One region of the Roseburia amylophila genome, then DNA from elsewhere that is predicted to be linked to it. Evidence: predicted binding sites of a transcription regulator. Region 1 holds the regulator's gene; the other holds the start of a gene.
The links. Region 1 encodes Rex, which represses fermentation and respiration genes when NADH is low (regulators of the CRP and FNR family bind a similar motif). Its sites were predicted from a motif close to ATTGTTAANTANTTAACAAT; they were not measured.

Region 1 (16,049 bases):
TCTTAACAGAAATACAGACAGAATGCAAGAAAAAAATTGCATTTTTTGAAAATAAAGAAAAATACTGTTTCTTTTTTCAGAAAAAGAGGTTATAATATAGTTCATGTTATGTATATACTGGCGGAAATGCGAGAAGATTAATTTTAATTGGAGGTTATAGAATGACAGGTAAAATGGAAAACGAATTAGGTAAAGTCGTAATTGATAATGAAGTAATTGCAACCTATGCCGGTTCTGTTGCAGTTGAGTGCTTTGGCATTGTGGGAATGGCTGCAGTTAATATGAAAGATGGCCTGGTTAAATTATTAAAGAGAGATTATCTGACACATGGTATAAATGTGGATGTGGATGAAAATAATAAAATTACAATTGATTTCCATGTAATTGTTGCCTATGGCGTAAGTATTGAGACAGTAGCAGACAATCTGATTCATACGGTAAAATATAAAGTGGAAGAGTTTACCGGAATGCAGATTAAGAAAGTCAACATTTTAGTTGAAGGCGTCAGAGTGATTGATTAAGGAGGAACTGTTGAAGTGGAAGTAAGTACAATAAACGCTGCGGTATTTGCTAAAATGTTTTTGGCCGGAGCAAAGAATCTCGAAGCAAAAAAAGAGTGGATTAATGAACTGAATGTTTTCCCTGTACCGGATGGAGATACAGGAACCAATATGTCTATGACAATTATGTCAGCAGCAAAGGCAGTAAGCGAGCTTGAAAATCCGACCATGAAGGAACTTGCAAAGGCAATTTCCTCGGGTTCATTAAGAGGAGCAAGAGGAAACTCAGGAGTTATCCTTTCCCAGTTATTCCGTGGATTTACCAAGGTGATTGCAGAATATGATGAGCTTGATGTAGTGATTCTGACAGAAGCTATGCAGAAGGCTGTTGAGACTGCATATAAGGCAGTTATGAAACCAAAGGAAGGAACGATTCTTACTGTTGCTAAGGGGGCAGCCAACAAAGCATTAGAACTTTGTGATGATACTGATGATATTGTATTCTTTGTAGATGAAGTTATTAAAGAAGCAGACCATGTGTTAAGCAAGACACCGGATATGCTTCCTGTATTAAAACAGGCTGGCGTAGTAGATTCCGGCGGACAGGGACTGGTTCAGGTATTAAAGGGCGGTTATGATTCCCTGATTGGCAAAGAAATTGATTACAGCATTGAAGGTTCTGTAGCATCTGCAGGTGTTATGAAGATTACTGCTGAGACAGAAGCTGATATTAAGTTTGGTTATTGTACCGAATTTATCATTGTATTAAATCAGCCATTAACAGAGAAGCAGGAGCATGAATATAAAAACTTCTTAGAGTCCATTGGTGATTCTATCGTTGTTGTGGCAGATGATGAGATTGTGAAAACCCATGTACATACCAATGACCCTGGTCTTGCCATCCAGGAAGCATTGAAACATGGTTCATTAAGCAAAATCAAGATTGATAATATGCGTGAAGAGCATCAGGAAAAACTAATCAAGGATGCTGAGAAACTCGCAAAAGAGCAGAAAGAGGAAGAAACCAAAGAAGAAAAGACAGAGGAACCAAGAAAAGAAATGGGCTTCATTTCCGTATCCATAGGTGCAGGTGTCAATGAAATCTTCAACGGACTTGGCGTGGATTATATCATCGAAGGTGGTCAGACCATGAACCCAAGTACCGAGGATATGTTAAATGCCATCGACCATGTGAATGCAGATAACATCTTTATTCTTCCAAATAATAAGAATATTGTACTGGCTGCAAATCAGGCAGCATCTTTAGTAGAAGATAAGAAGATTATTGTTATTCCAACCAAGACAATTCCACAGGGAATTACAGCACTGATTAACTTTATTCCGGATCAGTCGGCAGAGGAAAATGCAGAACGTATGACCGAGGAATTAGAAAATGTAAAGACCGGTCAGGTAACTTATGCAGTCCGTGATACCGTAATCGATGACAAAGAGATTAAACAGGGCGATTATATGGGAATTGGCGACAAGAGCATCCTTGCTGTTGGTAAGGATATCAAGAGCACTACAGAAGATATGGTTGCTGAGATGGTAGATGAAGAATCTGCGATTATCTGTATCTATTATGGTGAAGAAGTAACAGAAGAAGATGCCAATGCATTAGGTGCTGCTTTAGAAGAGAAGTATCCGGAGGTAGAAGTGGAGATTCACTTTGGCGGACAGCCAATTTACTATTATGTAATATCAGTAGAGTAACAGGAGTGTTTATGGACAGAAATGCACCCATTCAGGAATTGAATGGAGTTGGACCAAAAACTGAAAAAATATTGCAAAAACTTGGAGTATATACCGTTGGGGATATACTCCTTGCTTTTCCAAGGGATTATAAGCGGATGCCGGAGCCGGAGCATATCAGTGTGGCAGAGCCGGAGAAAGTCTATGCTTTTCATGTACGGCTGTGTTCTTCTCCGGTAACGAGAAATACCAGAGCCATGCAGATATCTACTGCGCAGTTTAGCGATGGAACAGGGAAAGTAGAGGCGGTCTGGTTTCGGATGCCCTATATCTGTAATCAGCTGAACCGGGAACCGGAAGTAATATTATATGGAAAGCTGACCTTAAAAAATAAGAAATATGTCATGGAACAGCCGGCAGTGTGGAAGCCGGATGAATACAGGAAAATGCAGATATCCCTGCAACCGGTATATTCTCTGACTAAGGGAATATCCAGCAAGCAGTTTGGTAAACTTGTACATACAGCCCTTGACAGTGTAAAAGAAGATGGTGAATATATTCCGGAAGAAATCTTAGCCCGCCATCAGTTTATGGGATTGAGAGAGGCATTGGAAAAAGTGCATTTTCCAACAGATTTAGAAGAACTGACCGGAGCAAGAAAACGTCTTGCTTTTGACGAATTTTTCTTATTTCTGCTACAGATACAGCGGTTTAAGGAACATCATGAGCAGACGCCGAATGGATTTCCGGTAGTAAGGGATGAATTTATTGAAGTGGTGGCAGAACAGCTTCCGTTTCCACTGACAAATGCCCAGAAGAAAACACTGGAAGATCTGGAAAAAGATATATACAGTCCTTATGCCATGCAGCGGTTGATACAGGGGGATGTAGGCTCCGGTAAGACCATTCTTGCATTCCTAATTATGGCAAAATTTGCTCATGAAGGTTATCAGACTGCTATTATGGCACCAACTGAGGTTCTGGCAAGACAACATTATGACACTTTTCAGAAATGGATTGCCATGTTTGAACTGGACTTTCCTGTTATTCTTCTTACTGGTTCGTTGACCACAAAGGAAAAACGTGAAGCATATGCGAGAATGGAAACAGAACAGAATGCCATGATAATTGGAACCCATGCATTGATACAGGAAAAGGCACTTTATCAGAAGCTGGCGCTGGTAGTAACGGATGAACAGCATCGTTTCGGGGTAAGACAGAGGGAGACACTGGCAGATAAGAGCAGCCGGCTGCCACATGTACTGGTTATGAGTGCGACTCCGATTCCGCGGACCCTTGCAATAATTCTTTACGGAGATCTGGACATCTCGGTAGTAGATGAACTTCCGGCAGAACGTCTTCCGGTCAAAAATTGTGTCGTCGGACCAAAAATGCGGGAGAAATCCTGGAATTTTATTTTAGATGAAGTTCAAAAAGGACATCAGGCATATATCATCTGTCCTCTGGTAGAAGCAAATGAGGAATTGGAATTGCAGGATGTTACTTCATATGTAAAGAAATTAGAACAATATTATGGAGACAGAATCAGCGTAGGATTACTTCATGGAAAAATGCGCCCGGCAGAGAAGAATAAAGTAATGGAAGCCTTTGTCACTGGTGAAATCCAGGTTCTGGTTTCTACAACGGTAGTGGAAGTAGGTGTAAATGTGCCGAATGCCACCGTTATGATGATTGAGGATGCACAGCGTTTCGGGCTGGCACAGCTCCATCAGCTGCGGGGACGTGTCGGAAGAGGAAATGCACAATCCTATTGTATTCTTATGAATTCTTCCAATGGAAAGAATGCCAAAGAGAGATTGAATATTCTGGCGGGCTCTAATGATGGATTCTATATTGCCAGTGAAGATTTGAAAATGCGTGGACCAGGAGATTTCTTCGGGGTACGTCAGAGTGGTTTGATGGAATTTAAAATTGCAGATGTCTTTTCGGATGCCGATATGCTTTCTATTGCATCCGAAGAAGCAAAAGAATATGTCGAAAAGTGTAACTTAAACGATTGCGAAAAAGACATGAGACTTGAAACAACACTGAAAAATGCGTATAAAATGACAGAATATAGCACAAATATTTAGAAAGTTTCGAAAAATAAGAAACAATTTGTGAAATATTTACGAAAATTAACGCAAAATCCCTCGTTTTTATTGCTAAATTGCCTAAATGTTGATACAATAAGTACAAAATTACAATTTAGTGAAAGCGGGGGATATATTTTTATGGCTAAGAAGAAAAAAGGGAAGAAAATTAGCACGAAAATGTTAAGTGCAATGCTCCCGGTACTGATTCTTGGTATGGCTGTATTAGGGGCAGTCAGTGTATTTTCCAGTAAGCAGATTATTGACGATGAGATTGGGAAGGAAATGACGCTGAGTCTGGAAAACGAGAAGACAGAGGTAGAGTCACAGATGCAGTCTGCGGCAAGCCTTGCAAAACATATGGCTGGAATTGTTGGGATTACTTATGAAAATGAGGAACTGCTGGCATATGTTAATTTCTTAAATACCATGATTTATGAGGAGGATTTTATTTATGGTGCCGGAATTTATTTTGCACCGAATAAGTATGACTCCAAACAGCGTTTTGTAGGACCTTATGTATATAAGGATGGAGATACGCCGATTCTGACTTATGACAGGAGCCAGTCCTCTTATGATTATGTAAGCAGGGATTTCTACAAGATTGTTTCGAATGGTGAAACAGAACCAAAGTTTACAAAGGCATATCATGATGAGGTTTTAGACTGTGATATGGTAAACTGTTCTGCACCGATGTATAATGCAGATGGAACTTATATGGGATGCGTAACTGTTGATATTACGCTGGATGAGATTCAGAATCTGGTCAGCCAGATGTCAGTAGGAAAAACAGGAAAAGCATTTCTGATTTCGTCGGATGGAACCTATCTTTATACACAGGATTCCGGTAAAATCATGAATGAGAAAATAACGGATTCTAAAAATAGTTCTCTTGCTAAAGTAGGAACAAAAATGTTAGATTCTGATAGTGGAAAAGCCTGCTTTACAGAAGGAATTACCGGATATACGGTATATTATGAGACAATTCCGGATCTGGACTGGAAGCTTGGAATTGCGATTGAAAATTCAGAACTGAATGCACCGGTTATCAGCCTTGGAATTAAGCTGGCAATCATTGCGGCAGTGATTCTTATTATTATGATACTTGTGATTTTATCACAGGTAAAATCAGTTTCCAGACAGATTAATAGAGTTAAGAACTTTGCTGTACAGCTGGCAGAGGGTAACTTTAAAGTACAGTCGCTTGAGAGCAGACGCAGTGATGAACTAGGAGCAATGGGACAGTCTTTAAATGAAATGTATGGAAATAATAAGGACATGATTTCAAAAATCAGTGGTCATGCAAAACTTCTGAGTGATTCCAGCATTGAACTGAAGCGTTCGGTAGAGGAATTAAAGAAGGATTATGAGATGATAGAGTCACTGATGAATCAGGTTAATTCCGATATGACATCTTCCAGTGCAGCGACGGAAGAAGTAAATGCTGCGGTAGAGGAAGTGAATTCCTCTGTTAATATGCTGGCTTCTGAGACAGAAAAGAGTCTGGAACTGGCAGGAGAAATTAAGAAGCGTGCAAATGGAATTGAAGATACCAGCCGCAATGCTTATGAACTTGCCAATAAGCTTGCAGCGCAGAACAGAGCTGGTCTGGAGGAGAGTATTAAGAATGCAGATGTTGTAAAATCCATTGGCGCATTGGCAGAAGTGATTTCTGAAATCGCAGATCAGATTAACTTACTGTCCTTAAATGCTTCCATTGAGGCCGCCCGGGCAGGAGAACAGGGAAAGGGATTTGCAGTTGTTGCCGGAGAAATTGGCAATCTGGCAGGTGAGACTACAGCTGCAGTTAATAAGATTAAAGAAACAATTGGCGAAGTAGAACATGCCTTTAGCGGAATTGTGGAACAGTCACAGTCTATGTTAAACTTCGTGACAGATACGGTTGCACCGGACTACGATACTTTTGTCAATGTAGCACAGCAGTATGGAGATGATGCCCAGGCAATCGAAAAATTTTCCAATGATATTGCCCAGATGGCAGTAAACATCGAGACAATCATTCATGAAGTCAGCCAGGCAGTATCCAGTGTAGCGGAATCTTCCCAGAATACAGTGGATAATAGTGGACAGATTATGCAGTCTGTAAATTCAGTATCTGCAGTTGTTGGAGAAGTGTCTGAAATGTCTTCCCAGCAGGAAAAGATTGCCGGAGAATTAAAAGAGGTTGTCGGAAAATTCGTATTGTAATAAGTGTTACTGCATGTGTCATGATAGAAAAATGATATAGAAAGAAAAGGGGGAACCTGAGAAAGGGGCTGTTCACCGATTCCGGTGGACAGCCTCTTCTGACATCTAAGCGTGCAATGAAAAAGATGCGTTAACGTTCAGCCATCTGCTTTTCCTGCGCCTCAATCATTTTCTTTACCATATAACCGCCTACGGAACCATTCTGACGGGAAGTTAAATCCCCATTATATCCCTCAGACAGTGGTACACCTAACTCACTTGCAACTTCGAATTTGAAACGGTTTAATGCACTTTGTGCTTCTGGAACAGAAGATTTTTTCGAACGATTAGACATAGTAAATTTCCTCCTTAGCATTTGTATATAACCGAATGGTTACAATACTATTATCTACCGATAAAAAAGGATAATACTAATAAATATTCACTTTTTTGGAATAATCTTGAAAAAGCTCTTGACACATACAAGTATAATTGTATACAATTATTCAAGAATATTTGTGAATCAAAAGGAGTGTGTTCCATGAGAGAAGTCGTTATGAATGAAAAAACTAATCTATTACAGTTGGAAGAGCATTTTTATCAGCTTGTAGATGTTGAGGAACCAAATGTATTCCGCAATCTTTTTCCATATGAGGAAATTCCGAAAATTGCATTTAATGACAGAATCGTTCCGCATAATATGCCGGAGGATATCTGGATTACTGATACAACATTCCGTGATGGTCAGCAGTCAAGAGCACCATATACCACAGAACAGATTGTAACCATCTATGATTACTTACATAAATTAGGCGGACCAAAGGGTAAAATTCGTCAGAGCGAGTTCTTCTTATATAGCAAGAAGGATCGTGATGCCGTATATAAATGCTTAGAGCGTGGTTATAAATTCCCGGAAGTCACCAGCTGGATCCGTGCCAGCAAACAGGATTTCCAGCTTGTAAAAGATTTGGGACTGCGTGAAACCGGTATTTTGGTAAGCTGCTCCGATTATCATATTTTCTATAAAATGAAAATGACCAGAAGCGAAGTTATGAATCTTTACTTAAGTGTGATTCGTGAATGCTTAGAGACTGGAATCAGTCCAAGATGTCATTTGGAGGATATTACACGTTCTGATATTTACGGATTTGTAATTCCGTTCTGCTTAGAGCTGATGAAGTTAATGAAAGAATACAATATTCCGATTAAGATTCGTGCCTGCGATACCATGGGATATGGTGTAAACTTCCCGGGAGCAGTAATTCCGCGAAGTGTACCGGGTATCATTTACGGACTTACCACACATGCAGGAGTTCCTTCTGAATTGATTGAATGGCATGGACACAATGATTTCTATAAAGCAGTCAATAACTCGACCACAGCATGGCTTTACGGTGCATCCGGCGTAAACTGTTCCTTATTTGGTATTGGTGAGAGAACCGGTAACACACCTCTGGAAGCAATGGTATTTGAATATGCGCAGTTAAAGGGTACCCTGGATGGAATGGATACCAGAGTTATCACAGAACTGGCAGAATATTATGAGAAGGAATTGAATTATAAGGTTCCAAGCCGTACACCGTTTGTCGGAAGTAATTTTAACGTTACAAGAGCAGGTATCCATGCAGACGGACTTTTGAAAAATGAAGAAATTTATAACATTTTTGATACCGAAAAATTCTTAAATCGTCCGGCACTGGTATCTGTTTCCAATACATCAGGACTTGCTGGAATTGCACACTGGATTAATACCTATTACCGTCTCAGTGATGACCGCAAAGTAGATAAGAATTCGGAACTGGTAAAGACCATCAAACAATGGGTAGACGAGCAGTATGATGAGGGACGTGTAACTGTAATTACAGATAACGAACTTGTAGTACAGATAACTGACTGTTGTAAAAAACTCGGAATTGTATTATAAATTAAGGAGGCTTTATCGTGGGTGAAGAAGGATATTCTTTAAGCGGAAGAGTATTTCATACGATTCGTGAAAATATTTTATCCGGAAAATACAAGTGCGATGAAGAATTGAAAGAAAAAAACCTGGGTGATGAACTTGGTGTCAGCCGTACGCCGGTAAGAGAAGCCTTAAGGCAGCTTGAACTGGAAGGCCTTGTCAGAATCATTCCAAACCGCGGAGCATTCGTAGAGGGAATTACGAAAGAAGATGTAAAAGATATCTATGAAATCCGTGCACGGCTGGAGGGACTTTGCACAAAGTGGGCGGCAGACAGAATTACCAAGGATCAGATAGCAGAACTGGAAGAAAACATTTTTCTGGTGGAATTTCATGCTAAGAAGAAAAATTATGCACAGATATTGGAGCTGGATAATAAGTTTCATGAGGTGCTTTATGAAGCTTCCGGAAGCAAAATGTTAAAGCATGAATTGTCTGCATTTCATCATTATGTGGAAAGAGTTCGAAAAATCACTTTGTCAATGCCGGATCGTGTGGTAAAATCAAATGATGAACATAAAAAGATTGTAGAAGCATTGAAGCAGCGCAATGCAAAAGAAGCAGAACTGCTTGCGACAAGTCATATGTTAAATACTATTGAAAATATGGATAATTATGGCTGGGACAATCTGCTGAAATAGTAAATGGAGGATAGAAAGATGGACAAAATTAAAATGACTACCCCTTTGGTTGAAATGGACGGAGACGAAATGACAAGAATCCTTTGGAAAATAATTAAGGATGAACTGTTATTACCATTTATTGATTTGAACACAGAATATTATGACCTGGGTCTTGAACATCGTAATGAAACGGATGATCAGGTAACTGTAGATTCTGCAAATGCAACAAAGAAATACGGTGTTGCAGTAAAATGTGCTACCATTACACCAAATGCAGCACGTATGACGGAGTACAACTTAAAGGAAATGTGGAAGAGTCCGAATGGAACTATCCGTGCAATGTTAGATGGAACGGTATTCCGTGCACCAATCGTTGTAAAGGGAATTGAGCCATGTGTTAAGAACTGGAAGAAACCGATTACCATTGCAAGACATGCTTACGGTGATGTATACAAGGCTTCTGAAATGAAGATTCCGGGACCGGGAAAATGTGAACTGGTTTATACAGCAGAGGACGGAACAGAAACAAGAGAGCTGATTCATAACTTTACCGGAGCAGGTGTTGTCCAGGGACAGCATAACTTAAATGATTCTATCGAAAGCTTTGCAAGAAGCTGCTTTAGCTATGCACTTTCTACCAGACAGGATTTATGGTTTGCAACCAAGGATACCATTTCCAAAAAATATGACCATACTTTCAAAGATATTTTCCAGGAAATCTTTGATGCAGAATATAAAGAAAAATTCGAAGAAGCAGGAATTACCTACTTCTATACCTTAATCGATGATGCGGTAGCCCGTGTGATGAAAGCAGAGGGCGGCTTTATCTGGGCATGTAAGAACTATGATGGAGATGTTATGAGTGATATGGTATCATCTGCATTTGGTTCCCTTGCCATGATGACTTCCGTACTGGTATCACCGGCAGGATATTATGAATATGAAGCTGCACACGGAACAGTTCAGCGTCACTATTATAAACACCTCAAGGGAGAAGAAACATCCACCAACTCCGTAGCAACTATTTTTGCATGGACCGGAGCACTCCGTAAGAGAGGTGAATTAGATGGCAACCAGGAGTTAAGCACATTTGCCGATAAACTGGAAAAAGCCTGTGTAGATACGATTGAATCCGGAAAGATGACCAAAGACCTTGCACTGATTACTACAATTGAAAATCCGACTGTATTAAACAGTGAAGACTTTATCAAGGCAATCCGTGCTACATTAGAGAAAATGTTATAAATTTTATACTCCGGGAGGGCAGAATAGTGTGCCGTCCCGGAATTTTCAGCTATAAAAAGCCCTTGTAAAGAATGCTTTACTTATGGGGTGAAGAGAAAAAGTGAGGAGACTTCCATGATTTTAGCCTGTCAGAATATCAGTAAATCCTTTGGGACAGACACCATAATACAGAATGTTTCTTTTCATGTAGAAGATAATGAGAAAACAGCAATTGTCGGCATCAATGGTGCCGGCAAATCTACGTTATTGAAAATTATAGTGGGAGAGCTGGCACCGGACAGTGGCGAGGTAACCGTTGCAAAAGGAAAAACCATCGGTTATCTTGCCCAATATCAGGATAAAGACAGCAACGAGACCATTTATAATGAAGTGCTTCATGCCTGCGATGCATTAATCGAAAAAGAAGAAAAGCTTCGTAAAATGGAAGAAGACATGCAGCATGTAAGCGCAGATGAATTAGAAAAATATATGGAGCAGTATAACCGTTTCAGCCATGCCTTTGAATTAGAGGGCGGACTGACTTTTCGCAGTGAGATAAACGGTGTGTTAAAGGGACTTGGTTTTTCGGAAAATGATTTCGGAAAGAAAATGTCAGAGTTATCCGGAGGACAGAAGACCAGAGTTGCATTAGGCAGACTTCTGGTAACCAAGCCTGACATTATCATGCTCGACGAGCCGACCAATCACCTTGATATGGCATCGATTGCATGGCTTGAAAACTATCTTTTGAATTATAAAGGAGCCGTAATTATCGTAGCCCATGACCGTTATTTCTTAGACCGGATTGTTACGAAGGTAGTGGAAATATCCCGCCATACGGCAACGGTATTTCCGGGAAATTATACCGCATATGCGAGGCAGAAGGAAATACAGCGGGAAAGTCTTTTGCGACAGTATTATAACCAGCAGCGGGAAATCAAGCACCAGGAAGAAGTAATATCCAAGTTAAAATCCTTTAACCGGGAAAAGTCCATTAAGCGTGCGGAAAGCCGTGAGAAGGCATTGGATAAAATAGAACGTATTGAGAAGCCAATCGATGAAAAAACAGATATGCATATTACATTGGAGCCGGAAATTACCAGTGGAAATGATGTACTTTCGGTGAAAGGACTTTCAAAATCTTATGAGCATAAACTGTTTTCAAACATTGATTTTCAGATTAAGCGAGGGGAAAAAGTTGCCTTAATCGGAAATAACGGTACCGGGAAAACCACCATTTTAAAGATTATCAATGGAATTGTAGACGCAGATGCCGGGGAGATAAAGCTTGGAAGCAATGTGGAAATCGGATATTACGATCAGGAGCATCAGAACTTAGACCCGGATAAGACGTTATTTGATGAAATTGCAGATGCTTATCCGAATCTGAAGGCAACGAAGATTCGAAATGTGTTAGCGGCATTTTTATTTACGGATGATGATGTGTTTAAGCGGATTCGTGATATCAGTGGTGGAGAAAGAGGTCGTGTTTCACTGGCAAAACTGATGTTATCCAATGCGAACTTCTTAATTTTAGACGAGCCGACCAACCACCTTGATATTATGTCAAAGGAAATTTTAGAGTCAGCCATCAATTCCTATACCGGAACGGTGCTTTATGTATCCCATGACCGTTATTTTATTAATAAAACTGCCAGCAGAATTCTTGATTTAAAGAATGAAACAATTCTAAATTATATTGGAAATTATGATTATTATCTGGAGAAAAAGGAAGTTCAGGAGTTAGCGGCGTTTGGCACAGCCACACAGGATCGTGCAGACAATTCAGCAGCAAAAGGAAATGTCATTGTTTCTGATGGAACTGGAGAAAAAAATGGAACAGAGCAGATATCCGGCGGAGGAAAACAGAAGTTAAGCTGGGAAGAAATGAAGAAACAGCAGGCAGCAAAACGTAAGCTGGAAAATGAATTAAAGCGTACAGAAGATGAAATTGCTAAGAGAGAGGCAAAGATAGAAGCATTAAATGATGAACTGTCAAAGCCGGAGGTAGCATCAAATTCCTATGAATTAAACAAAATCCATGAGGAGCAGATGCAGGAAGAGGCAGCGCTGGAAGAACTCTATGCAAAATGGGAAGAATTAAGTTTACAGAAAGATTGTTAAAGTTGTAACACATTGACATCCTTTCGGCAAGAAACTATAATTATTGTAGGGTATTGAGAGCAGGAGGAACTGGCAGAATGAGCAAAGAAATATCACAGGCAGTAATTCGTAGAATGCCAAGATATTACCGATATCTGGGGGAACTTTTAGATGAAGGGGTAGAACGTATTTCATCGAATGAACTGAGTGCAAGAATGAAAGTGACCGCATCGCAGATCAGACAGGATTTAAATAATTTTGGTGGTTTTGGACAGCAGGGATATGGTTACAATGTACAATTTCTGTATGAAGAAATCGGAAAGATTATGGGATTAAATGAACAGCATAATATTATTATTATTGGAGCTGGTAACTTAGGACAGGCGCTTGCTAATTATGTGAAGTTTGAAAAACTCGGTTTCGTCATAGTAGGATTGTTTGACGTGAATCCGGAGTTATGCGGAAAATCCATTCGTGGCAATAAAATCGAAATGATTGATAAACTGGAAGAATTTGTAAAGACACATAAGGTAGATATTGCTACACTGACTATGCCGAAAGAAAAGGCAGATGCTGTGGCAAACCAGCTGGTAAGCCTTGGTGTACATGCAATCTGGAATTTTGCCCATGTGGATCTGGAAGTGTTGGATGAAAATGTTGTAGTGGAAAATGTACATTTATCAGACAGCCTGATGCAGTTATCCTATAATATGACAAAGAACAAAAGGGAAAAGGAAACGCTGGAATAGAGGTGTTTTGCATGAAAGATGACAAGGAATTTCTGGAAGCATTAGAAAGCAGAAAAGTACCAATACTTGTATTGGATCAGAAATGGCACAGGCTTTTTGCTTTAAGTGGAAAAACCAGTGAAATCAAGCAGCTGGAAGAAAAGGTAAATCAGTTGTTAGAACAGCAGGGAAAGCTTAATAATGATTTGAAAGAACTGAAAAAGACAAAGAATCGGTTGATGAAAAGCATTGTTGTCAACATGGAAGGAACTCATGAGGAAAATGAGGGGGATATTTCTTCCAGAAAATTAGATGAAGACAAGAGACTGATTGATGAAGTCAATGTCAAAATGGAAGAAATTGAGGATGAATTAATTGAACTTCCACGAAATATAAACAGTGCAAATCAGGAACTTATGTTAGAAAGCATGCGTTATTGCTATGAGAGACTAAGACAGAACAGCAAAGAAGCAGATGAAATTACGGCCTGGATTGATAAGGTAAGGGTAGAACTTAAGAAAAATATCATCAAAAAACAGAATCGTGAAATCAACAACCGGCAGATTTATTCTTATATGCATGATATTTTTGGTGTGGATATTTTAAATATATTTGATCTGCGGCAGGAAGATGAAGACCGACTGCAGGGAAAAAAAGCGGTGGAAAATGCGGACGAAAGGAATTAATTTATGGAATATCTTGTAAATTCCCGGGAAATGAAAACATGTGATACCAATACAATCGAACATTTTAAAGTGCCATCCATGGTTCTAATGGAGCGGGCAGCACTTTCTGCGATAGAAGTAATACAGGAAAAAGAAATTTCATGTAACCGCGTGCTGGTAGTGTGTGGAACCGGAAATAACGGCGGCGATGGTATGGCAATTGCAAGATTGTTATACTTATCCCACATTCCGGTTGAAGTATATCTCTATGGAAATAAAACGCATTTTTCAAAGCAGGCAAAAGAACAGTATGAAATCTTGGCATCATATGGTGTACCATTTATTGATGAAATGGAGGATGCAAATTCCTACAGCCTGATTATTGATGCGTTATTTGGTATAGGATTATCACGAAAATTAGATGATGAACTGGTGCATTTGATGGAACGGCTAAACCAGAGCAGTGCCCACAGGCTGGCAGTGGATATACCATCCGGTGTCTCGGCAGATAATGGAGCTGTATTAGGTGGTGCATTCAAAGCAGATGATACTGTAACCTTTGCTTACTGCAAGACCGGAATGGTGTTATTTCCTGGTGCAGAATACTGCGGAAATATTACGGTTAAGGATATCGGAATTGGAGAAGAAAGCTGGTTAGATAAAAGACCTGCAGCTTATGCAATCACAAAGGAAGATTTAAATTTTTTAAATAATCGTGCTGCTGATTCGAACAAGGGAACCTTTGGAAAAGTCCTTCTGGTTGCCGGAAGCGTGAATATGGCAGGTGCGGCGGTTCTTGCAGCAAAGGCAGCTTATCGCAGTGGCTGTGGTCTGGTGAGAATATATACACCGGAAGAAAACCGTATTATCTTACAGACAGCAGTGCCGGAGGCAATTCTTACTACCTATTCTGCAAAAAAGGCTGATACACAGCAACTGATAGAATGTCTGTCCTGGGCAGATGTTATTATTTTAGGACCTGGAATTGGCAAAAGTGATGTGGCACACAGTATTGTAAAGACGGTACTTAAGAATGCGGCAGTACCAATGGTAGTAGATGCCGATGCATTAAATATCATAGCAGAGCAGACCGAACAGCTTCTTCGCCCGCATACAGAACTGGTATTAACGCCACATCTGGGGGAAATGTCCCGGTTAAAACAGCTTGCCGTTTCCTATATCAAAGAAAATATTGAGCAGGTTGCGGAAGATTTCGCAAGGGAATATAATGTAATCTGTGTTTTGAAAGACAGCAGAACGGTAACGGCAATTCCTTATGGGAAAACATTTATTAACCGGAACGGTAACAGCGGAATGGCTACTGCGGGAAGTGGTGATGTACTGAGCGGAATTATTGGAAGTCTGATGGCGCAGGGCTTATCTGCAGAGCAGGCGGCACCGCTTGGGGTATATGTACATGCGGCGGCAGCAGATGAACGGAGCAAAACAGTTTCAAAGCATGGACTGACTGCAGGCGAAATTATAAACGGATTATCCGATGTGTTGTCATAATAATAATTTGAGGTGAATGAAATGAAAAGATATAGCAGGGTATATGCCAGCGTGAATCTGGATGCGGCCATTGAGAATATGGAGGCAATGCACCGGCTTTTAAAGAAAGATACCAGCATGTTTGCGGTAATTAAAACAGATGGATACGGACATGGTGCAACGGAACTTGCCCGTGTATTAGAACCGCTTCCGTATCTCCATGGCTTCTGTGTGGCCACAGTGGAAGAAGGCGTAATTTTAAGAAATCATGGAATTAAGAAGCCGATTCTGATTCTTGGTTTTGCATTCCCGGATGAATATGATATTATTGTAGAACAGAAATTAGAGCCTGCCGTATTTACGTATGATATGGCAGTTGCACTTTCTGAAGCTGCAACAAAGAAAAATCAGGATGTGGCAATTCACATTGCAGTGGATACTGGAATGAGCCGGATTGGTTATCAGGTGGAAAAAGAAAATGCAGGAGAGATAGCGCAAATCAGTAAGCTGCCACATATAATAATGGAGGGGATTTTTACCCACTTTGCAAGGGCAGATGAAAAAGACAAAACGGGTGCCCATAAGCAGCTTGAACTGTTTCAGAAAATGATTGCAATGTGCAAAGAAGAAGGCGTTATTTTCCATCATGCACACTGTTCAAACAGTGCAGGAATTATTGATTTGCCGGAAGCAAATATGGACATTGTAAGAGCGGGAATTACATTATACGGACTCTGGCCATCGGATGAAGTGCAAAAAGACAGACTGCCAATGCACCCGTTA
Region 2 (16,049 bases), on a different contig from region 1:
AGAAAGCAGCAGGGCATCGTTGTTGCAAATGAGCTTTCCTGGGAGATGAAGAAATTCTACAATGCAGAATTTCAGGTGGGATTGAAAGCCTTAGATATTGTAAAACAGGAACTAGACGTGGAGCTGCCGGAGGATGAAGCTGGATTTATTGCGATGCATCTGGTAAATGCACAGATGGGCGGTCAGATGAATCAGTCCAGGAACATGCCGGCAATGATAAAGGATATACTCAATATAGTCAGATATACCTTTCAGGTGGAATTGGATGAAAAGAGCCTGTCCTATGAGCGTTTTGTAACGCATTTAAGATTCTTTGTACAGCGGGTAATCAGTCGGGAAGACAGTGAACGTAATGATGAAGAATTTGACCAGTTGATTGCGGATCGTTTCCCACATTCCTACGAATGTGCACAGAAGATAAAGAGTTACATGAAGAAGAAGCTTGATTATGAAGTCTCGGATGTAGAGATTTCCTATCTGGCAGTACACATTCATCGTGTGATTCACAGTATGAATAAGTAAATACCCTTTCGGCAAGGGATTGTTACGTTAAGACGGCAAAACCCAGACGAATAAGACTCATAGGAAGAGTTTTATTTGTTTGGGCTTTTTTAATTTACAGGAAATTGCTTTCCTGTAAATTAAAAAACGCTCCGCGAGGATGCACACTGCGGCGTATAAGGTAGATGTCGCAAGCGACCGCCGCAGGCGCGAGAATGTGCCAAGGCACATTCGTTGTTTTTAACAAAATGAATAAAACACAAGAGTGTTTTAGATAAAAATGAACATGCTATAAAAAATAAAAATGGAGGGATTGTTATGGCAAGTAAGTATGATGGACTGGCAAGAATTATTATCCAGAACGTAGGCGGCAGGGAGAATATCATAAGCCTTGCACACTGTGTTACCAGACTTCGTTTTAAATTAAAAGACGAGTCCAAGGCTAACACAGAAGTATTAAAAGCAACGGAAGGAATTGTGACAGTAATGAAATCTGGCGGACAGTATCAGATAGTAATCGGAAATCATGTACCGGATGTCTATGATGTGGTTTGTGAACATGCACATCTGGTCGGAAACGGAGCTGTTTCCGAGGATGCAGAAGACGGCGGAGAGAAGATGGGGCTTGGTGCAAGACTCATTGATTTGATTTCCGGTGTATTCCAGCCATTCCTTGGTGTGCTTTGTGCAGCAGGTATTATCAAAGGTCTTTTGGCACTGTGGTCTTTTATCGCAAGTCAGTCAGGAATTGATGTTACCACAAGCGGAGCATATCAGCTCTGGTATTCCATTGGAGACGGATTCTTCTATTTTCTGCCGATTATCTTAGGATATACTGCAGCAAAGAAATTTAAGATGAATGAATTTATCGGAATGGCACTTGGTATATCACTTACCTATCCGGCACTGGTTAATCTGACTTCAGGAGAACTGATAGGTTCCCTGTTTGCAGGAACTTCCTTTGAAATGAATTATTATACAACCTTTTTTGGAATTCCTGTTATTATGCCATCCAGTGGTTATACTTCTTCGGTAGTACCAATTGTTATTGCAGTGGCTTGTGCTGCCTGGCTGGAAAAGAGATTAAAGAAAGTAATTCCGGACGTTATTAAAACATTTATCGTTCCGGTTGTAACTTTGGCAGTAATGGTTCCACTTACCTATCTGGTAATCGGACCGGTATCTACTTTCCTTTGCAACATTATCGGTATTATTTTCGGAGCAATCTATAACCTTCCGGTTGTAGGAGGTCTTGTAGCAGGTATCTTAGTCGGAGCATTCTGGCAGGTACTGGTAATCTTCGGATTACATTGGGGACTTGTTCCACTGGCAATGATTAATTATGGAACTTTAGGATATGACTTCATCCTTTCTCCATATTTCGCAGCATCTTTTGCGCAGTCCATGGTTGTACTGGCTATTGTATTAAAGACGAAAGATAAGCAACTTAGAAATATTGCATTACCGGCGTTTATCTCAGGACTCTTTGGTGTAACAGAGCCATGTATTTATGGTATTACACTTCCAAAGAAAAAACCATTCGTAATTTCCTGTATTGCATCCGCTATTGGTGGTGGAATCATAGGATTTGCCGGAGTTAAAACTTATATGATGGGTGGTCTTGGATTCTTCGGACTTCCGGCATTCATCGATGGTGAGTCAAAGAGCGTTTACAGTTTGATCTGGGTATTAATCGGTATGGCAGTAGCTATGGTAGTTGCGTTCGTAGCAACTTACATTACCTATCATGATGATGCTCCACAGAATGATGAAGCAAAAATAGAAAAGAAAGGCACAAAAACCGCAGCAAACCAGGTAATTGCATCTCCTCTTACCGGAGAAGTAAAAGCCTTGGAAGAAGTAGAAGATGAAGCATTTTCAAGCGGAGCATTAGGTCAGGGTGTTGCTATTCTCCCGTCCGAAGGCAAATTATATGCACCATGTGATGGCGAAGTAGTAACCTTCTTCCCAACCGGTCATGCCATTGGAATAGTATCCGATGGCGGAGCAGAAATCCTGATTCATGTGGGCATGGATACCGTGAAATTAGATGGAGAAGGATTTACACCGAAGGTAGCACAGGGAGCCAAAGTAAAGAAAGGTGACCTTTTATTGGAATTTGATATTGCAAAGATTACAGAAGCAGGATATTCCGTTCTGACTCCGGTTATCATCAGCAACACAGCAGATTACGCAGATGTAGTTCCGACAGATGCAAAGAAAGTTGCAGCGTTGGACACATTGATTACCGTTTTATAAATTAGTTTTCCATAGTTTTTTATACCTAAGGGTGCGGGCTCTGATAAAGGGCTCGTGCTCTATCCAACAAAATCAGAAGCCTTATTGCAGGGCAGAATGAGAAAAGAAAAATATAAAAACAGAAATTATAAATTTTCAAAAATAAAAATAATAAGAAGCAGGAGGAAAAAGCAATGAAGACATTTCGTAAAGATTTTCTCTGGGGCGGTGCAACCGCGGCCAATCAGTTTGAGGGAGCATGGGATGTAGATGGAAAAGGAGCATCTGTTTCTGATATGTGTACGAATGGTTCCCATACCGAGCCGAAAAAGGTAACAAGAACCATTCATCCGGAATATCTCTATCCGAGCCACGAAGCAATTGATTTCTATCATCATTACAAAGAGGATATTGCATTATTTGCAGAAATGGGATTTAAAGTATTCCGTTTATCCATTGCATGGACAAGAATTTTTCCGACCGGAATGGAGAATGAACCAAACGAAGCAGGACTGGCATTCTACGATAAAGTATTTGATGAGTGTTTAAAATATGGCATTGAGCCGCTGGTAACCATTTCCCATTATGAAATGCCATATGCACTGATTGAAAAATACAATGGCTGGGAAGCCAGAGAATGTATTGATTATTTTTTAAATTACTGCAAGGCAATTTTCGAAAGATATCAGGGCAAAGTAAAATACTGGCTGACCTTCAATGAAATCAATGGCGGAACCACACCGCTTGGCAACCTGCTTTCCCTTGGAACTGTAAAAGGCTATGAGGGAAAAATTACAGAGATTCCGGATGACCCGAAGGTTCGTTTCCAGGCATTGCATCATCAGTTTGTTGCCAGCGCAAAAGCAGTAAAATTAGCACATGAAAAATATCCGGAATATCTTATCGGTGATATGAATGTCTTTATGACCAAGTATCCATTTACCTGCAATCCGGAGGATGTATTAGCAACACAGAAGGAAATGCGGATTATGAACTGGTTCTGTTCCGATGTGCAGGTAAGAGGAGAATATCCGGCGTATATGGAGCGGTATTTTGAAGAAAATAATATTCATGTTAAAATGGAACCGGGCGATGAAGAAATTCTGCGGGAAGGCTGTGTGGATTTCTATACCCTCAGCTATTATATGAGCAGTTGTGTATCAAAAGATCCAAATGGCGAGCAGACGGATGGAAACCTGATTGCCGGTCTTAAGAATCCATATCTTAAGGCAAGTGACTGGGGCTGGCAGATTGACCCACAGGGCTTACATTATTCCTTAAATGAAATTTATGACCGTTATCAGATTCCGGTTATGGTAGTAGAAAATGGCCTTGGCGCTTATGACAAATTAGAAGAAGATGGAAGCATTCAGGATGATTACCGTATCGACTATCTGCGGGATCATATCAAAGAGATGAAAGAAGCGGTAAAAGATGGCGTTGACCTGATGGGATATACACCATGGGGCTGCATTGATTTAGTAAGTGCATCCACCGGAGAAATGGCAAAGAGATATGGCTTCATCTATGTAGAAAAATATGATGATGGAACCGGAACTCTTGCAAGAAGAAAGAAAAAATCCTTCGACTGGTATAAAGAAGTAATTGCTTCAAATGGAGAAAACTTATAAAAGAAAGAAGGTATGGACTATGGAAAAGTTTAATGGAAAAAAGGTATTCAGCGGTATTGCAATTGGAAAGGTAAAACTCCTTGTAAAAGCTGAAAATCAGGTGGTAAGAAAGAGAATAGAAGACCCGGCAGCAGAGATTGCCCGCTATGAAGCAGCAAAGCAGACTGCAATTGAACAGCTCCACAAGCTTTACAAGAAAGCATTAAAAGAAGTGGGTGAAGTAAATGCACAGATTTTTGATGTGCATGCCATGATGTTAGAGGATGGAGATTATAATGATTCCGTTCACAATCTTATTGAGAGCCAGAGCGTAAATGCAGAGTATGCGGTAGGTGTTACCGGAGATAACTTTGCAGAAGTATTTGCAAATATGGATGACGAGTATTTCAAAGCCCGTTCCATTGATATGAAGGATATTTCTGAGCGTGTCATCAATGTATTATGTGGAAATGATATGGGAAGCGACCTTGGAGATGAGCCGGTTATTATCGTAGCAAAGGATTTAGCTCCGAGTGAAACCGTACAGATGGATAAAAGTAAGCTGCTGGCATTTGTAACACAGCTGGGCTCTACGAATTCACATACTGCAATTTTAGCAAGAACTATGGGCATCCCGGCACTGATTGGTGTGGAAATCAAGGAAGAGTGGAACGGAAAACAGGCAATTGTGGATGGCTATACCGGAACTCTTATCATTGAACCGGATGAAGCAGCTTTGGCAGAATATAAGAAAAAAGCAGAAGAGGATGCAAAGCAGAAGGAATTACTGCTGACTTTAAAGGGAAAAGAAAATGTGACAAAGAGTGGTCAGAAAATCAATCTTTATGCCAACATCGGAAATGTCTCTGACTTAGCGGCAGTACTTAAAAATGATGCCGGTGGAATCGGACTTTTCCGTAGTGAATTTCTTTATCTTGAAAAAGATACCTTCCCAACAGAAGAAGAACAGTTTGTGGCTTATAAGCAGGTCGCAGAGACCATGGCAGGAAAGAAGGTTATTATCCGAACCCTGGATATCGGAGCCGATAAGCAGGTGGACTACTTTAACCTCGACAAAGAAGATAATCCGGCAATGGGATATCGTGCCATCCGGATATGCCTGACCCAGCCGGAAATTTTTAAGACCCAGCTTCGTGCTTTATTCCGCGCAAGCAATTACGGAAATATTGCAATTATGTATCCGATGATTATTTCGGTAGATGAAGTGCGTAAGATTAAAGCAATTTCAGAAGAAGTGAAAGAAGAACTTACAAAGGAAGGGATTCCTTTTGGAAATGTGGAGCAGGGTATCATGATTGAAACTCCTGCAGCAGCAGTAATGAGTGATGAACTGGCAAAAGAGGTTGATTTCTTCAGTATCGGAACCAACGACCTGACCCAGTATACACTGGCAATTGACCGTCAGAATGCGAAGCTTGACAGCTTCTATAATCCGCATCATGAAGCAGTGCTCCGGCTGATTCAGATGACCGTGGAAAATGCACACAAGGCAGGCATCTGGGCAGGAATATGTGGAGAACTTGGGGCAGATACAACTCTGACCCAGCGTTTCTTAGAGATGGGGGTAGATGAATTATCTGTTTCTCCTGGCTGTGTTCTTCCGGTTCGAAAAGCGATTCGGGATGCAGAATAATGAGCCGTAAACTGATTTTTTTGGATGTAGACGGAACTCTGGTGGATTTCACCATGCACATGCCGGAATCTGCCAGGGAAGCATTAAGCATTGCCAGAAAGCGGGGACATCTGATTTCGTTATGTACCGGAAGAACTGTAACGAATGTGTATCCATGGCTTTTAGAATTTGGATTTGATGCCATTGTGGCTTCGGCAGGTGCTTATGTGTCTGCAAATGATAAGGTGATTTACCATAGCGTTCTGGCAAATGATAAGGTGCAGGATATGGTAGAGGTGCTGAAGGAGCACGGTGCATGCTTTATGCTGCAGGGAATCAACGGACGTTATGTGGATGAAGAGAATGCAAAGAAAATGAGAGAACGCTGTATGCGGCTTGGACTTGATATTGACGGTGCTCTAAACGGGATGACGCTTGTTGAACATCCGGAACAGATGCCGGCTCTTGAAAGTGGAATGTATTTTGATGCCGATATTCCGGTGGATGTGATGCAGAAGGAAGTCGGAAATTATATCAAGATAACCGGAGCAAGCTTTGGCAAGGATCGTCAGATGTCCGGTGAAATGACGAAGATGGGAGTCAACAAGGCAACCGGAATGCAGCGGCTTATGGATGAGTTAAAGATAGGCAGGGAAGATACCATTGCTTTTGGTGATGGACCAAATGATGTGGAAATGCTGCAATTTGCAGGAACAGGAGTGGCAATGGGAAATGCGATTCCGGCAGTAAAACAGTATGCGGATATGGTTACAGATAAGATTGATGAAGACGGACTGTATCATGCATTCGAACGGCTGCATCTGCTGGGGTAGGATTTGAAGTAAAAACAATTTTCTTATGATAGAAAAAGGCGGCGTGGTTTGTCAACTTAGGAGACATGATAAGTACAGTTAGGGGCACTTGGAATTTCAGATAATATCAGGCAACGCTGGCACAGGGATGTGTCAGCGAGGTGCATATGAACATGGATGTGAATTTGCACCGGTTGCCGGAACTTATTCTATATTCATCGAAATTCTTAGTGCCCTTTACTGTATTTATGTTGTCTCTGTAGTTGACGAACCGCGCCGTTACTTTTACATACACAGGAAAAATTGCATGCCTGCATACAGATTTGGTGAACACCGCAATAAGATGAGAAATTCGTAAAGCGTGATTCCCATAGTTTACAACGGAAGAAAAGCCGGTTTTCTCTTTTCGAATACAGTAAAATACTGAAAGCCTGCGGCCTTTAAAATATCCGGTACTTTTGCAAAATCAAATGCAACATGCTCCGGTTTGTGGGCATCGGCACCGATGGTAATGATTTCACCGCCTAGTTCGTGATAACGTTTTATAATATCTTCTGTTGGATTCGGATGTCCCAGACCATATTTGAAACCACCGGTATTGATTTCAATTCCTTTTCCCATATCAATGAGCTTTTCTAAAATCGCATCAATGACATCGGCATATTTCTGATAAGAATATTCAAGGTTCCGGTTTGGACCGTAGCGTACCACATAATCGATATGTCCATATACATCAAAATTATCAAATACCGCAAGATTTTCCAGGATAGATTCAAAATATTCCTGGTAAGCCTGCTGTTCGGTTTTTCCTTCAAAAAAGCGGGAGTAGTAAGGGTCTTTGCCGTGGATTACATGGGAAGAGCCGATGACAAAATCAAAGTCATATCGGCCTATCAGTTCCTGATGTTTCGCTGCAAGATGAGGCTGCAATCCAAGCTCAATGCCGGTCAGCACCTTTATTTTATCTTTGTATTGCTGTCCCAGCTTCTGGATAGTTGGGAAGTAGACCGGAGTGTCTAAGATAAATTCCGGTTCATCCTCCGGATGTTCTTTTGGATAATCATAATCCATATGGTCGGTAATGCAGATTCCGCCAAGTCCCAGTTCGATAGAGGCTTTAATCATGGATTCCGGTGAGGCCTCACTGTCGGTAGAAAAAGCAGTGTGCATATGTGTGTCCCAAAGCATAGTGTACTCCTTTCTGTGGGGTGTATGGCGGGTAAGGTTGTGCAGGTGGGGAACTGGATGAGAAAGCTTCTTCCCAAAAGCACCGGAACGTTTGTATGTAAGAAGCCGGCACTTCAACCTGCAGTATTTTTCTTTCTTTTATAATAAGCAGTCTTTCCAATGTTTGACAGTATACTGCATTTTGTCTGCCGGCGTGCGGATACCGTGAACAGCGTCTGTTAGGGACTCTTAGAGTCCCTTCAGACAAAGTGTGGTATCCGCTGCTGGCAGACAAAAGCAGTATATGGTCAAAGCAGCCGGAAAGACAGCCTAATTTCAAGAAAAATACTGCCCGTGAAGTGCTGCGGATTCTCACATCATAACTGTTCCAGTGTTTTCGGGAAGAAGCTTTCCCATTCCCTTCGCCTACATATTGCACAAACCTTACCCGGTGTTTACACATTTCTACTAAGAAAAATGTTACATTTTCACAAGTATAGTAAAATCTTTGTATATAATACACAGAATACTATAATAGAAATTTGACAATCTGTCAAAAGACAGTATGAAAAATGGAAAAGCTATTGTAACATTTGTTTGAAAATGAGAAAGAAGAAATAAAAATAGTGAAAAAATTAACAAAGTGATGGGAACTACTTGAACTTTCGACAAAAATTGGTTAGAATAATACCAGATTGGGTACAATCCCAAATAAAGATATTTTATATTAAATTTCTAGGAGGAATTAATAATGGCAGTAAGAGTAGCAATTAATGGATTCGGCCGTATTGGTCGTCTGGCATTCAGACAGATGTTTGGTGCTGAAGGATACGAAGTAGTAGCAATCAACGATTTAACAAGCCCTAAAATGTTAGCACACTTGTTAAAATATGATTCTTCTCAGGGTAAATATGAGCATGCTGATGAAGTATCCTGCACAGATGATTCTATCATCGTATGTGGAAAAGAAATCAAAATCTATGCATTCCCAGATGCAAACAACTGCCCATGGGGTGAATTAAAAGTTGACGTTGTATTAGAGTGTTCAGGTTTCTATACAAGCAAAGAAAAAGCACAGGCACACATCAATGCAGGTGCTCGTAAAGTTGTTATTTCTGCTCCAGCAGGTAATGACCTTCCTACAATCGTATACAACACAAACCATGAGACATTAAAAGCATCTGATACAATCATTTCAGCAGCTTCTTGTACAACAAACTGCTTAGCACCTATGGCTGATGCATTAAATAAATATGCTCCAATCCAGTCTGGTATCATGGTAACAATCCATGCTTACACAGGTGATCAGATGACTCTTGATGGACCACAGAGAAAAGGTGATTTAAGAAGATCTCGTGCGGCAGCAGTTAACATCGTTCCAAACAGCACTGGTGCAGCAAAAGCTATCGGACTTGTTATCCCAGAACTGAACGGAAAATTAATCGGATCTGCTCAGCGTGTTCCAACCCCTACAGGATCTACAACAATCTTAACAGCAGTTGTTAAGAAAGCTGGCGTTACAAAAGAAGATATCAATGCAGCTATGAAAGCAGCAGCTAATGAGTCCTTCGGATACAATGAAGACGAAATCGTATCTTCTGATATCGTTGGAATGAGATTCGGTTCTCTGTTCGATGCAACACAGACCATGGTTAACCAGGTATCTGATGATCTGTACGAAGTACAGGTTGTTTCTTGGTATGATAACGAGAACAGCTACACATCTCAGATGGTTCGTACAATCAAATACTTCAGCGAGTTAGCATAATTTACGAGAGAAACCCGCAAAGCGTGTTTCCCGTAGTTTAACGAACAATCACTGCACGGTAGACTACTTTTTTAAGCGACAGGCTGCCAGAGTGCAGATAAGACTCAGGAAAAGGGTCCGGTCTTTTAGGACCGGGCTCTTTCTTGCTATTAGAAATAAAATTTAAAGGAGACTACTTAATATGTCATTAAATAAAAAATCTATAGATGATATTAATGTAAAAGGACTTCGCGTTCTTTGCAGATGTGATTTCAACGTACCATTAAAAGAAGGAAAGATTACAGACGAGAACCGTCTGGTTGCAGCGCTTCCTACAATCAAGAAATTAATCGCTGATGGTGGAAAGGTTATCCTTTGCTCCCATTTAGGAAAAGTAAAAACAGAAGAAGACAAACAGACCAAAACTCTTGCACCAGTAGCAGCAAGACTTACAGAGTTATTAGGACAGGAAGTTAAATTCGTTGTTGACCCTGAAGTTGTTGGTGAGAACGTAAGAGCAGCAGTAGCAGCTATGAACGATGGCGATGTTATCTTACTTGAGAATACACGTTTCAGACCAGAAGAGACAAAGAACGGAGAAGCTTTCTCTAAAGACCTTGCTTCTATCTGTGATGTATTTGTAAATGATGCATTCGGAACAGCTCACAGAGCACATTGTTCTAACGTAGGTGTTGCACAGTTAGTTGACACTGCAGTAGTTGGATACTTAATGCAGAAAGAAATCGACTTCCTTGGAAATGCAGTAGAGAATCCGGTAAGACCATTCGTTGCAATTCTTGGTGGTGCAAAAGTTGCTGATAAATTAAATGTAATCAACAACTTACTTGAGAAATGTGATACCTTAATCATCGGTGGTGGTATGGCTTACACATTCTTAAAAGCAAAAGGATATGAAATCGGAATCTCTTTAGTAGATGATACTAAGATCGATTATTGTAAAGAAATGATGGCGAAGGCAGAGAAACTTGGAAAGAAACTTCTTCTTCCGGTAGATGCTGTAACAATCAAAGATTTCCCAAATCCTATCGATGCTCCAGTTGAAGTAGAAACTTATGATGCAGACAAGATGCCGGCAGACAGAGAAGGCTGTGATATCGGACCTAAGACACAGACACTTTTCGCAGATGCTGTTAAGACTGCTAAGACTGTTGTTTGGAACGGACCTATGGGTGTCTTCGAGAACCCAACTCTTGCAGCAGGTACTATCGCTGTAGCAAAAGCTTTAGCTGATACAGATGCAACAACCATTATCGGTGGTGGAGATTCTGCAGCAGCAGTTAACCAGCTTGGATTCGGTGACAAGATGAGCCACATCTCAACAGGTGGTGGAGCATCCTTAGAGTTCTTAGAGGGTAAAGAGCTTCCAGGCGTTGCAGCAGCAAACGATAAATAAGTAATCAAAGCACATGCCTGTATGCAGGCAAACGCTTATATATTTAAGAAAGAAGGACATTTTAAAATGGCAAGAAAGAAAATTATTGCCGGCAACTGGAAAATGAACAAAACTCCTAGCGAGGCAGTTGCACTGGTAAATGAATTAAAACCATTAGTAGCAAACGAAGACGTAGATGTAGTATTCTGCGTACCAGCAATTGATATTATTCCAGCAATGGAAGCAGCAAAAGGTTCTAACATCTGCATCGGTGCAGAGAACATGTATTTTGAAGAGAGCGGAGCATACACAGGAGAAATCTCTCCGGCAATGCTTACAGACGCTGGCGTAAAATACGTTGTATTAGGACATTCTGAGAGAAGAGAATACTTCGCAGAGACAGATGAGACTGTAAATAAGAAAGTATTAAAAGCTTTCGAACATGGTATTACACCAATCATCTGCTGTGGAGAGACTTTAACACAGAGAAAACAGGGTATCTACCTTGACTGGATCCGTATGCAGATTAAGATTGCATTCCAGAACGTAACAGCAGAGCAGGCTGCAACAGCAGTTATTGCTTACGAGCCAATCTGGGCAATCGGAACCGGTGAAACAGCTACTTCTGATCAGGCAGAAGAAGTTTGTGGCGCAATCCGTGCCTGCATCCGTGAAGTATATGATGAAGCAACAGCTGAGTCTATCCGTATCCAGTACGGCGGATCTGTAAATGCAGGAAATGCAGCAGAGCTGTTCGCAAAAGCTGATATCGATGGTGGTCTGGTAGGAGGAGCTTCCTTAAAGGCTGACTTCGGAAAGATTGTAAATTACAATAAATAAGCTTTTCGGAAAATAGAATATTTTCATAAGAAACGTCACGAAATGCATTATGGCATTGGTAAAATTTACCGGTGAAATGCATTTGGTGACGTTTTCTTTGTTTCCCGAAAAGAACAAACGAAAACTGATTCACCCATTGACATAGTAGGCGAATGGGTATATGATGCGAATGAACCAGAAAAGGAGGAATGCAGAGCATGATTTCAACCAAAGGAAGGTATGCATTAAAGGTCATGGTCGAGCTGTCGGAGCATGATGCGGAAGAATATATTCCGTTAAAAGGAATTGCCGAGAAACTGAATATTTCCCAGAAATATTTAGAGAGCATTTCGACCATTCTTTCCAAGGGACATATGATAGAAGGAGTCAGCGGCAAGAAGGGCGGTTATCGTCTGAACCGGAAACCGGAAGAATACAGGGTTGGTGATATCCTGCGGCTGACAGAAGGAACGCTTGCACCGGTATCCTGCTTAAGAGAAGACCAGGAGCCATGTGAAAAATCAGATTCCTGCTGTACACTTCCAATCTGGAAGGGACTGGCAGATTTGATAGATAAATATTTTGATGAAATGACGCTGGCGGATGTTCTGCAGTCGAAGCAGGAAGCGGAGAAGAAAGCAGCGAAGAAGAAACAATAGATGCAGGAGGAAGAAAAATGAGCAAAGAACTACTTTTAGAGGTTAAAAATCTGAATGTCAGTGTAGAAGAAAAACATATTTTACATGACGTAAATCTTGAAATAGGAAAACATGAGACACATGTACTGATGGGACCAAACGGAACCGGTAAATCCACACTGGGTTATACACTGGTTGGAAACCCACGTTATCAGGTAGAAAGCGGAGAAATCTTTTTCCAGGGAAAAAATATTACCGGAGAGCCGGTGAATGAACGCGCAAAGAGCGGCATGTTCTTATCTTTCCAGAACCCACTGGAAGTACCGGGCGTTACCTTAAGTTCCTTTATCCGTAGTGCATTGGAACAGAAGACTGGAAAGAGAGTCCGTTTCTATGATTTTAAGAAAGAACTGGCAGAGAAAATGGAACTTTTACAGATGGATCCGTCTTATGCAGAACGTGATTTGAATGTAGGATTTTCCGGCGGCGAAAAAAAGAAAGCTGAAATTTTACAGATGTTGATGTTAAAGCCGGAGCTTGCGATTCTGGATGAAACCGATTCCGGGCTGGATGTAGATGCGGTAAGAACCGTATCAAAAGGAATCGAAGAATACCAGAAGAGCAGTAAGGGAAGCCTTTTGATTATTACACACAGCACCAAGATTTTAGAGGCATTACACGTAGATTACACACACATCATGGTGGAAGGACACATTGTTAAGACCGCAGATGCATCCCTGATTAATGAAGTAAACGAGAATGGTTTTGCAAAATACGAGTAAGGAGTGTAAGGAATGGAAGAGAAAAGCTATGTAGAAGATATCGACAGAAGCATATATGATATCCGGGACGATGAGAAGGATGCTTATAAGCTGAAAGAAGGTCTTACTCCTAAAATCGTAGAGCAGATATCAAAAGAGAAAAATGACCCTGTCTGGATGCAGAATTTCCGTTTACAGTCTTTACAGATTTACAATGAAATGGAAGTGCCAGACTGGGGACCATCGATTGAAGGACTGGACATGGACCATATCGTAACCTATGTCCGCCCAAACACAAAGATGAAGGGAAAATGGTCTGAGGTGCCAAAGGACATTAAAGATACCTTTGAACGTCTTGGAATTCCACAGGCAGAGAGAAAGTCACTGGCAGGTGTTGGCGCACAGTATGATTCCGAACTGGTTTATCATAATGTAAGAGAAGAAGTTGCCGCACAGGGCGTTATTTATACGGATTTGGAAAGTGCAATGCATGGCGAATATGCAGATATGATACAGAAGCACTTTATGAAGCTGGTAAAACCAAATGACCACAAATTTGCAGCACTGCACGGTGCAGTCTGGTCCGGCGGTTCTTTCGTTTATGTGCCAAAGGGTGTGGACGTAGAGATTCCGCTGCAGTCCTATTTCAGACTGAATGCCAAAGGTGCCGGGCAGTTTGAACACACACTGATTATCGTAGATGAGGGAGCATCCCTTCATTTCATCGAAGGATGTTCCGCACCAAAATATAACGTAGCCAATCTGCATGCAGGATGCGTGGAATTGTATGTTGGCAAGAATGCAAAACTTCGTTATTCCACCATCGAGAACTGGTCAAAGAATATGTATAACTTAAATACCAAGCGGGCACTGGTAGAAGAGGGCGGAACCATTGAATGGGTATCCGGTTCCTTCGGTTCCCATGTATCTTATCTGTATCCGATGAGCGTCTTAAAAGGAAAGGGCGCCCGCATGGAATTTACCGGTGTAACTTTTGCAGGAAAAGGACAGAACCTTGATACCGGAGCCAAAGTGGTACACTGCGCACCGGACACCAGCTCCTATATGAATACTCGTTCCATTTCCAAGGATGGTGGTATCAGTACTTTCCGTAGTTCCGTTGTGGTAACGAAGGAAGCGAAAGGCACGAAGTCAGCAGTATCCTGTCAGTCTCTGATGTTAGATTCTGAGTCCCGTTCCGATACCATTCCGGCAATGGACATCCGTACCAAGGATGCTAATGTGGGACATGAAGCCCAGATTGGAAGCATCAGTGATGAAGCAATTTTTTATCTGATGTCAAGAGGCATGAGCGAAGAGGACGCAAGAGCCTGCATCGTCAGCGGATTTGCGGATAATGTTTCCAAGGAACTGCCTTTAGAGTACGCACTGGAAATGAACAATTTGATTCGCCTTGAGATGAAGGGCAGCATAGGATAGCAGAAGGGATGTGGAAAGAGCATGGAACAAAATGTAAGTATGAAAATCAATGAATTGCCTTCTCCTACCTGGAACTGGCTGAAGGTAAATGAAACTCCGATAAAATGGAGCAATAAGATAGAACCCTGTGAGATTGCAGCAGAGGGAGATGCAGTAGCTACTGAAACAGAGCAGCTTTCGGACATTGAAACCGGTGCCGGAAGAGAAGCAGATGCAATCTTTGCAACAGAAAATACTGCAAAATATCAGATTCTTGCAGATAATGCAGGACAGGATAAAACCGTAAGACTGCACATTTCCGGTAAAAAAGATGCACATACGGCAGGCTGTGTAGAGATAGTTGCAAAAGAAAACAGTACACTTACTGTTGTGATGGACAGCCGTGTGGCTCCGGATGCCACAAAAGAGGAAGACAGTACCGCAGAAGCATCTCTGGCAGTCCGTGTCAGGATGAAAGTCGAGAGCGGTGCATCTGTAAGATTAGTTCAGGTTCAGATGCCGCAGGAGCATGAGACTTTATTAAGTGATATAGGCGGTAATTTAATTGGCGAAGGAGCAAAGGTAGAATATATCCAGTTGTTCCTTGGAAAAGGGAATCTCTATTCCGGATGCCGCATGGATTTGAATGGAAAAGAAAGTAATTTTGCCACAGAGACCGGATATCTTGGTCAGGCGCAGCAGATTTTAGACTATAATATGGTAGCCAATCATTTTGGCGAGAAAACCATGAGCTATATCAACTCTGACGGAGCTCTTCGCGGACAGGCACATAAGGTTTTCCGCGGAACCATTGATTTCAAACGTGGTTCCTCCGGCGCAGAAGGACAGGAAGAGGAAAGCGTACTTCTGCTGGGTGATGATGTGGAAAATAAGACCATTCCGCTGATTTTATGTGCACAGGAAGACGTAAAAGGAAATCACGGAGCAACCATTGGAGAATTAGATGAAGATACCATGTTCTATTTTGGAGCAAGAGGTATTGATAAGGAAGCTGCAGAACGTATTGTGACAGGTGCAAAATTGGAGCATATCTGTGATTTGATGAAGGATGAAGCAGCAGAAAAAATTGCGAAGGAAGCGCTGGAAGAGGTGATTTAGAATGTACGATTTTAAGAAGGATTTTCCTCTTTTTAAAGACCGGGATGTCATCTATCTTGACAATGCGGCAACCGCACAGAAGCCGGCATGCGTCATTGAAGCGGAAAAGGAATTTTATGAAAAACATAATGCCAATCCGTTGCGTGGATTCTATCCTTTGAGTCTGGAAGCAACCGATGCTTATGAGGCAGC

Region 2: a site for Rex is predicted at 8,585-8,604, ahead of gap (type I glyceraldehyde-3-phosphate dehydrogenase). Genes of this name have one in related genera too.

The regions. Positions count from the first base shown of each region.
Region 1 is NZ_JAOQKI010000007.1:24,838-40,886, forward strand. It holds gene OCV43_RS05680 (Asp23/Gls24 family envelope stress response protein) at 162-521, shown strand; gene OCV43_RS05685 (DAK2 domain-containing protein) at 537-2,213, shown strand; gene recG (ATP-dependent DNA helicase RecG) at 2,225-4,285, shown strand; gene OCV43_RS05695 (methyl-accepting chemotaxis protein) at 4,427-6,493, shown strand; gene OCV43_RS05700 (alpha/beta-type small acid-soluble spore protein) at 6,624-6,827, opposite strand; gene OCV43_RS05705 (isopropylmalate/homocitrate/citramalate synthase) at 7,014-8,396, shown strand; gene OCV43_RS05710 (GntR family transcriptional regulator) at 8,414-9,073, shown strand; gene OCV43_RS05715 (NADP-dependent isocitrate dehydrogenase) at 9,092-10,300, shown strand; gene abc-f (ribosomal protection-like ABC-F family protein) at 10,415-12,403, shown strand; gene OCV43_RS05725 (redox-sensing transcriptional repressor Rex) at 12,481-13,131, shown strand; gene OCV43_RS05730 (hypothetical protein) at 13,143-13,796, shown strand; gene OCV43_RS05735 (NAD(P)H-hydrate dehydratase) at 13,800-15,287, shown strand; gene alr (alanine racemase) at 15,309-16,049, shown strand, end outside.
Region 2 is NZ_JAOQKI010000006.1:135,656-151,704, reverse strand. It holds gene licT (BglG family transcription antiterminator LicT) at 1-522, shown strand, start outside; gene OCV43_RS05490 (beta-glucoside-specific PTS transporter subunit IIABC) at 820-2,760, shown strand; gene OCV43_RS05485 (glycoside hydrolase family 1 protein) at 2,934-4,370, shown strand; gene ptsP (phosphoenolpyruvate--protein phosphotransferase) at 4,390-6,003, shown strand; gene OCV43_RS05475 (HAD family hydrolase) at 6,003-6,815, shown strand; gene OCV43_RS05470 (histidinol-phosphatase HisJ family protein) at 7,170-7,982, opposite strand; gene gap (type I glyceraldehyde-3-phosphate dehydrogenase) at 8,713-9,729, shown strand; gene OCV43_RS05460 (phosphoglycerate kinase) at 9,911-11,122, shown strand; gene tpiA (triose-phosphate isomerase) at 11,189-11,941, shown strand; gene OCV43_RS05450 (RrF2 family transcriptional regulator) at 12,139-12,579, shown strand; gene sufC (Fe-S cluster assembly ATPase SufC) at 12,597-13,340, shown strand; gene sufB (Fe-S cluster assembly protein SufB) at 13,353-14,759, shown strand; gene OCV43_RS05435 (SufB/SufD family protein) at 14,781-15,857, shown strand; gene OCV43_RS05430 (aminotransferase class V-fold PLP-dependent enzyme) at 15,859-16,049, shown strand, end outside.